DNA from 2 places in the Novosphingobium resinovorum genome. Region 1 is predicted to be linked to the other one. Evidence: riboswitches for the same ligand, from Rfam matches in the RefSeq annotation. Region 1 holds a riboswitch; the other holds the start of a gene.

Evidence for each region. Region 1 has a riboswitch for thiamine pyrophosphate ahead of thiC (phosphomethylpyrimidine synthase ThiC). Riboswitches for the same ligand answer to the same signal wherever they lie in the genome.
Region 2: it holds a riboswitch for thiamine pyrophosphate, as region 1 does, so the genes downstream of both, BES08_RS24570 (TonB-dependent receptor) here and thiC (phosphomethylpyrimidine synthase ThiC) in region 1, are expected to answer to the same signal.

What each region holds. Positions count from the first base shown of each region.
Region 1 is NZ_CP017075.1:2,022,715-2,026,937, forward strand. Features, by position in the region: gene thiC (phosphomethylpyrimidine synthase ThiC) at 1-1,559, opposite strand, end outside; TPP riboswitch at 1,623-1,733, opposite strand; gene BES08_RS09435 (SOS response-associated peptidase family protein) at 1,777-2,403, shown strand; gene BES08_RS09440 (DUF1838 family protein) at 2,501-3,370, shown strand; gene BES08_RS09445 (uracil-DNA glycosylase family protein) at 3,417-4,025, shown strand; gene BES08_RS09450 (MipA/OmpV family protein) at 4,013-4,223, opposite strand, start outside.
Region 2 is NZ_CP017076.1:1,653,351-1,657,573, forward strand. Features, by position in the region: gene nagE (N-acetylglucosamine-specific PTS transporter subunit IIBC) at 1-1,550, shown strand, start outside; gene BES08_RS24565 (GntR family transcriptional regulator) at 1,656-2,417, shown strand; TPP riboswitch at 2,471-2,580, shown strand; gene BES08_RS24570 (TonB-dependent receptor) at 2,613-4,223, shown strand, end outside.

The DNA of each region.
Region 1 (4,223 bases):
GACAATGCATCGTCGCGGACCTTGGCCGCCGGGTGGCCCTTCGCCAGATCGGCGGCATGGGCGGCCAGCTTGTAAGTAACCACGCCGACTTTCACGTCATCGCGGTCGGGCAAGCCGAGGTGCTCCTTGGGCGTCACGTAGCAGAGCATCGCCGTGCCGTACCAGCCGATCATCGCCGCACCGATGCCGCTGGTGATGTGGTCGTAGCCTGGAGCGATGTCGGTGACGAGCGGACCGAGGGTATAGAACGGCGCCTCGCCGCAGGCGGCCAGCTGCTTTTCCATGTTCTCCTTGACTTTGTGCATCGGCACATGGCCCGGCCCCTCGATCATGACCTGCACGTCCTGCTCCCAGGCGCGCTTGGTCAGTTCACCCAGCGTGTAGAGTTCGGCGAACTGCGCCTCGTCGTTGGCATCCGCGATCGAGCCGGGGCGCAGGCCATCGCCCAGCGAGTAGGCGACGTCGTAGGCCTTCATGATCTCGGTGATTTCGTCGAAGCGTTCGTAGAGGAACGATTCCTTGTGATGCGCCAGGCACCACTTGGCCATGATCGAGCCGCCGCGGCTGACGATGCCGGTGACGCGCTTCGCCGCCAGCGGCACGAAGGGCAGGCGAACCCCGGCGTGGATGGTGAAGTAATCGACGCCCTGCTCGGCCTGTTCGATCAGGGTGTCGCGGAAGACTTCCCAGTTCAGGTCCTCGGCAATGCCGCCGACTTTCTCCAGCGCCTGATAGATCGGCACGGTGCCGATGGGCACGGGCGAGTTTCGGATGATCCATTCGCGCGTGTCGTGGATGTTGCGCCCGGTCGAAAGATCCATGACGGTGTCGGCGCCCCAGCGGATCGACCAGACCATCTTGTCGACCTCGTTCGCCACGTCCGACGCGACAGCAGAGTTGCCGATATTGGCGTTGATCTTGACCAGGAAATTGCGCCCGATCGCCATCGGCTCGCTTTCGGGGTGATTGATGTTGGAGGGGATGATGGCGCGGCCGCGCGCGACTTCCTCGCGCACGAACTCGGGCGTCACGTAGTCCGGGATCGATGCGCCCCAACTTTCACCATCTCTGGCCTGCCCGTCGCGCACGTATTCCTTGAGCATCGCGCGGCCGAGGTTCTCGCGCTCCGCCACATATTCCATCTCCGGCGTGATGATCCCGCGCCGGGCATAGTGCATCTGGCTGACGTTCATGCCCGCCTTCGCGCGCAAGGGCCGCCTGACGACGTTGGGGAAGGCCGGAACCCCTGCCGAACGGTCAGGCCCCTTGAGGCCGTTGTCCTCGGGCTTCACCTCGCGCGCGGCGTAATCTTGCACGTCGCCGCGCGCCGTGATCCATTCGCGCCGGTTGGGGGCGAGGCCCGCCGAAATGTCGATCGTGACATCGGGATCGGTATAAGGGCCGGAGGTGTCGTAGACCCGCACCGGGGCCTCGCCGCTGCCGGGTTCGAGGTGGATTTCGCGCATCGCCACACCCAGCGGGCCGACGTGGATCTTCCTCGATCCACGGATGGCGCCGGTGGTCACGCCGATCTCGAGCTTGGAATTGATGTCTGCCATGGATTGCCTCTCTTTCTCTCCATGGGACGGAAAAAGAGACGGACTGCGGGTGTTGATTCGTGCTCAAACCCGACGCTCCACTTCCTCCGCCCGTACTAACGGGTTCAGGTTCGACGGGTCTTGTGGAGCATACCCACAACTCTCAGCCACTTGCTGGCTCCCCGGGGACGGCGCAGTGATAGACGCGCATATCGGCGGGGTCTAGAGGCTTGAGCCCATGCCGATGCTCTATCGCCTCGACGCGCCCGCGCCGCATGTCGCGCGCTCCTTCGGGGCCGAATCCGGCAATGACCCGTGGGACGGCGGCCACGTCGCGCCCGGGCAGTTCGCGCCGGTCATCACGGCTGGGCGAGAGGCGATCGCCGGGCCGAGGCCCCACTATCGCACCCCGCGCCGGATGATCCCGCGCCTCTGGGGCGTACCGCCGCCGCCCTCGGTGCACGAGCAGCGCGGCATCCTGACGGTGCGCAACCTCGACAGCCCGTTCTGGATCGGCAACTTGCGCAACAGCGAGTTCCGCTGCCTGGTGCCCGCCACCGCCTTCATGGAGTGGGGCCGCCCCTCGCCCACGGATGGCAAGCGCCGCCAGTGCTGGTTCGCCTGCGCCGACCAACCGGTCTTCGCCATGGCGGCGGTATGGAAGGACAGCGAGATTCCCTCCTTCGCCCTCCTCGCCTGCGAAGCGAACGCGGCACTGAGAGCAGAGGGGCGAGAGACGATGCCGGTGATCCTCCCACCCGATCCGGCCGTGCAGGACACTTGGCTGCGCGGCGCCTGGGACCGCGCGAAGAGCCTCATCGTGCCTTACTCCTCGTCCCTCATGGAGATGCGCGTGGCGGGCTGAGCCCATCGCTATCCGAGACGCGACCAATCCCGTGCCGCATGCTTGTTGCTCCTCCGATAACGATCAACTTTCTCGATCGCAGTAAGGGGAGTGTAAAATGATCGAGCAGAACGACGCAGCAAAACTGAACCGACGAACCGCCTTGGGACTGGGCGCCACCGCGCTTGCCGCAGCCTCGCTTCCGGCGGCGGCCGCAACGCCGAAGAAGCGCCTGCTCGATCCCGCCAATGCGGCCGATGCCTCGCTGATCTATCGCAAGCTGCGCTATCGCACGGACGACGGCCTCGTCTTCTCGTGGATCAAGGGTCCGTACATGGCCGCGACGGGCGGCGACCTGATCCCGGTCTATGCGATCAATCTCGGATCAATCCAGCGCATCACGCACAACGCCGACGGCAGTTTCGAGCTGATCGACCTGGAGATCAGCTTCCGCGTCGATATCGACACCGGCCGTCGCCTCACCGACCTCCGCAACCCGATCACGGGAGAGACCGTGAAAGTCGGCGGTCGCGGTCCGATCCCCACGCGCGTGCGGGTTTCGGCGACCAACGAGATCGACATTCCCGACGTCCCGGGTACGCCCCGCTTCGAGCACGTCCACACCCCCGCCGTGCCCTTCACCTTGCGCACCGGCGAGATCGCGGTACGCGACCGCTCGCACGCCCGGGTGACCGCCCCCGACGGCTCGGTGTCCTATCTGAACGAAGTGAGCACCCTGTCCGCGCCGAGCGCGCTGGTGCTGGACCCGGCGGTCACCAACGTCGACACGCGAGTGCAGTCCAATGACGTGCGCAGCTGGCCAGAATGGCTGCGGATGGGCGATCGCCCCGGTACGCTCAATCTGTTCGGCAACGGCGGCAAGGTGAAGCGCTTCGAGGACCTTCCGGCGGACTGGCACGCCATGCTCGAGACGTATTATCCGCAGATCGCCAAGGACCCCATCGCCGCTCTCGACAAGGCGGGGTAACAGGACACGCCTTGTCTCAGGCAAGGAAGGTGGCCATCTGCGGTAGATGGCCTCCGCGACCCTCGACGCCCTCCTCGGCGAAATCCGCGCCTGCCGCTTGTGCGAGACGGCGCTGGGCTTCGAGCCGCGCCCGTTCGTCGCGGCCAGCCCCTCCGCGCGCCTGCTCATCATCGGGCAGGCGCCAGGCAGCAAGGTCCATGCCAGCGGCATAGGCTGGGACGACGACAGCGGCGACCGGCTGCGCGGCTGGCTGGGGCTCGACAAGGCCATGTTCTACGACACCGCGAAAGTCGCGCAGATGCCCTCCGGCTTCTGCTATCCGGGCAAGGCGAGCGGCGGCGACAAGCCCCCTCGCCCCGAATGCGCCCCGCGCTGGCACGCGCCGCTACTGGCCGAACTGCCGCAGCGGCGCCTGACCCTGCTGGTGGGGCAGTACGCCCAGAAACGCTACCTGCCGCGCGGCTTCGCGCCCAACCTCACCGAAACGGTGCGACGGTGGCGCGAGGCACCGGAAGGACTGTTCCCCCTTCCGCATCCGGCGTGGCGCAGCCGGCTGTGGATGGCGAAGCACCCGTGGTTCGAAGCGGAAGTGCTGCCTGACTTGCGCCGAAAGGTGATCGAAGCCGTCGAAGGCTCCCCGCATCAGAACGTATAGGCCACGCCCGCGCCCAGGACCCACTGGTTCGCACTGCCCCGCAGCGAGGTGAACGGCGTGTCCTTGCCGTCGTTCAGCATGCGCGAATAGTTCGCCACTCCGAACACCGAAAGCCCACCGTCGCGCACGTCGCCGGAGAGGTCATAAGCCATCAGCAGCGAGGTGTTGACGCTGTCCCAGCCGCCCTTGGCATTGTAG
Region 2 (4,223 bases), on a different replicon from region 1:
TCGCGATCGGCGTCGCGACCGGCTTCGCGCGGGACGGCAATGGCGCCGCGCCGCTGGCGGGAGCCGTGTGCTTCCTTGTCGCCAGCGAGGGTGCGCGGGCGCTGCTGGCGATCCCGCCGGAGGTTACCGCCGGCGTGGCTGCGAACCTGCAGGCGGCCGTCACGGCGGCCTGGAGCCAGTCGCAGATCGCGCGCCTCTCGGTGCCGATCGGGATCGTCTCGGGCATCGTCGGGGGGAGCGCGTACAACCGGTTCCATAATTTCCGCGCGCCTGAATATCTGGCGTTCTTCGGCGGGCGGCGCTTCGTGCCGATCGTCAGCGGGACCGTGGGTGTCGTCATCGCCGGGATCGTAGGCGCGGCGTTCCCCACCGTGAACAGCGGCATCGACGGGATAAGCCGTCTTGCGCTGGCCAGCGGCGAGTGGGGCCTCTTCGTTTACGGCCTGCTCAACCGCCTGCTGCTGGTCACGGGCCTGCACCACATCATCAACAATGTCGCGTGGTTCGTGCTGGGCGATTATCACGGCACGACCGGCGACCTGCGGCGCTTCTTCGCGGGCGACCCGGACGCGGGCGCATTCATGACGGGCTTCTTCCCGGTCATGATGTTCGGCCTGCCCGCGGCCTGCCTCGCGATGTACCGCTCGGCCCTGCCGGAGCGGCGCAAGGCGACCGGAGGCATGCTGCTGAGCCTGGCTGCGACCTCGTTCCTGACCGGGGTGACCGAGCCGATCGAGTTCAGCTTCATGTTCCTCGCGCCCGTGCTCTTCGTGGTCCATGCGGTGCTGACGGGCGTGTCGATGGCGTTGATGTCGGCGCTGGACGTCCATCTCGGCTTCGGGTTTTCCGCCGGGCTGTTCGATTACGTGCTCAACTTCGGCAAGGCGCAGAAGCCTCTGCTGCTGTTGCCGGTCGGCCTGGCTTACTTCGCGGTCTATTACGGAGTGTTTCGCTGGGTAATCCTGCGTTTCGACCTCAAGACCCCGGGCCGAGAAGCAGTCGCAGGCATGGCCGAGCGGCGCGAGCGTCCCGCCGGGGAGCGGGGGCTGGCTTTCCTCGACGCGCTTGGCGGCATGGAAAACCTGCGCGAGATCGGCGCATGCACCACGCGCCTGCGCCTTGTCGTCGCGGAGCAGGGCTTGATCGATGAGGCGGAACTGCGGGCGCTGGGCGCCAAGGGCATCATCCGGCCTTCGGCGCATGGCCTGCAGGTTGTGCTCGGCCCGATCGCGGACGCGGTGGCGGACGAGATCCGCGCTGCGGCGCACGGCGGGGCAAGGGCTCCTGCCGCCGCCGCGCCTTCGCCGAAAGTCGAGGCGGATGGGACCGAGGCGTTCGATCCTGCCCGACTGCCTGCGGATGTGCGCAAGGCAATCGGCCCCGACGCGGCGATATGGGCCACGCACGGGCGTCTTCTCGTAGATGCCTCCGCGAAACCGGACCTTGAAGCGCTGGCAGGCCATGGGCTGCGGTGCGGCGCGTTGGTGGGCACGCGCTGGCATCTCCTGTTCGAGCCCGCCGCAGTGGAGCGCTGGCGCTCGCCGAGCTGAGGCGAGGACGGCAGGGCAAGTATTTTCAATACCAATGCGATACTAATGATATTGGTGTTGTCCCGATCCCTTTCCCGGCGTATCGCCGGGACATAGAGGAGAACTATGGCAGCCGTGGACAAGATCGGCCCGCTTCGCGACAGCGAGACCGGCCCCCGCTACATGCGTCTCCAGCGGCTGATCCGTGACGCTATCGAAAAGCACCGGATCGCGGTGGGGGCGGCCCTGCCGACCGAGCGCGAACTGGTGGAGGAATACGGCGTCTCGCGCGTCACCGTCCGCAAGGCGGTCGATGGCCTGGTCGACGAAGGCATGCTCGAGCGGCGGCAGGGTGCGGGCACCTTCGTCGCCGCGCCGCGCGCATCCGATCAGGGCCAGCGCGTGGAAAAGAGCTTCTCGATCATGACCTCCTTCTCCGAGGACATGGCCGCGCGCGGACGCAAGCCGACCAACGTGTGGATCGACCGCTCCGAAGGCGTGGTGACGCCGGACGAGGCGATGCTGCTCGGCCTCTCGCCGGGCTCGCGAATCCTGCGCTTCAACCGCATCCGCTGCGCCGACGGCGAGACGATGGCGATCGAACATGCCGTCGTCCCGGGCTGGGCGCTGCCCTCGCCCGAGGTGGTCGGGGATTCGCTCTATGCCGCCCTCGATGCGGAGGGTCACCGGCCGGTGCGCGCGCTGCAGCGGCTGCGCTCGGTGGGATTCAGCCCGGAACATGCCGCAATGCTCGGTATCTCGGCCGGCGATCCGTGCCTTGCCATCGAGCGCCGCGCGTTCCTGCCCGATGGCCGTCTGGTCGAGGCGACCAACTGTTACTACCGGGGCGATGCTTATGACCTCGTCGTCGAACAGGGCGATTACTGACCCGAACCTGTAATAATATCGCTTCCCACTTCGCATCGAAGCGCCTAAGGCGCGCTCCATCCCCGGGGGGCCGCTCATGCGCGGCTGAGAGGTGGTCAGCAGACCACGACCCGCTGAACCTGATCCGGTTGACACCGGCGTAGGGAGGGCTGGCGGCAGGTCCGTTATCCCTCCGAGTGGAGTGGACGCGAGACTATGACGGGCAATTTTTCGTATCTTTGTGGCGCGGCGCTGGCATTCCCGGCCCTATTTACGGCGGCGTTCGCGGCGGCTCCGGCGCTGGCTGACGAGGCCGATGCCTCGCCGATCCAGGTCATCGGTCATGCCGACCCCGAGGGCCTGCTGCCCGACCAGACCGAACCCAAGGCGGTCAGCGCGATCTCGTCCGAGTTCATCGTCAAGCAGGCACCGACGTTCAACGCCTTCCAGCTGGTGAACCTGCTGCCCGGCGCCAATGTATCGATGAGCGACCCTTACGGGCTCTCGGCCAGTTCCAGCCTGACACTGCGCGGGCTGGGGCAGGACCAGATCGGCGTGCTGATGGAAGGGGCGCCGCAGAACGACATCGGCTATTACAACGCCTATCCCTCGCAGTTCGCCGATGCCGAGAACGTGCGTCAGGTCAGGCTCGTGCAGGGCGGAGCGGACATCGACGCGCCGGTCGTCGCGGCGGCGGGAGGTCTGCTGTCGCTGACGCTGGACGATCCCAAGGAGCGGATGGGCGGACTGGTCAACCTGTCGGTCGGTTCGTTCGACGAACGGCGCGTTTTCGCGCGCTTCGATACTGGCGAGATCGGCAATACCGGGCTCAAGGCCTTCGTGTCGTACTCCAACAACCGCGCCGACAACTGGCGGGGGCCGGGCTTCGACAAGCGCCAGCATATCGACGCCAAGTTGCTCGCTGAATGGGGCGAGGGCAACCGGGCCAGTCTGGCCCTGTCGTTCAACGAGGCCGAGACTTCGGGCTATCCGGCGCCGTCGCTGGCCGACTGGCGCGCTTACGGTCGCGGTTTCAATTACAGCGCGAAGTATACCGAGGGCGATACCGGGTACTGGCGCCTCTACCGCGCGCCGTTCCGTAACCTCTACACCTCCGCGCCGGTGCATCTGAACTTCGGCAGCGGCCTGACGCTCGACAGCACCACGTATCTCCAGTTCGGCTACGGCAATGCGCCTTACGGGACGCAGTTGACCACGACCGGCAATTACCTCGGCACCGAGGAACTGACGCAGCCGGTGGAACTGCCGGGGGCGGTGGACGGCCTCGCCACGGTGATGGGGAACTGGACCGGCAAGCAGATGCGGACCGGCAACGTCAGCAAGCTGACGCTGGAGGCCGGCGCGCACACGATCACGGCGGGGCTCTGGTTCGACTACGGCACGGACCGCGTGCAGCAGACCTACACCTCGATCGGTGCGGACGGGCAACCCTTCGACAAGTGGGGCTATCCGAGCAAGGCGATCCGCACTGCGGACGGCCGCCTGCTCGCTTACGAGAACGCGCGTACGGTCACGGTGACCAAGGGCTTCTTCGTCGCCGACAGCGTGACCGTCACGCCGCGCCTGACCGTCGATGTGGGCTTCAAGGGCGTGGATTTGCTGCGCAATGGCCGCAACCATCTGCCGGGGCCGCAGGACAAGGTGCATACCGACAGCTTCGCGGCGCTTCCGCGCGCGTCGGTGCACTACAAGCTGGACGAGCGGCAGCAGCTGTTCGCCAACGTGACCACGAACTTCCGCACGCCTAACGAGTTCGCGCTCTACAACAGCTACTATGGCGGCGAGGTGGTGCAGCAGGGGACTTCG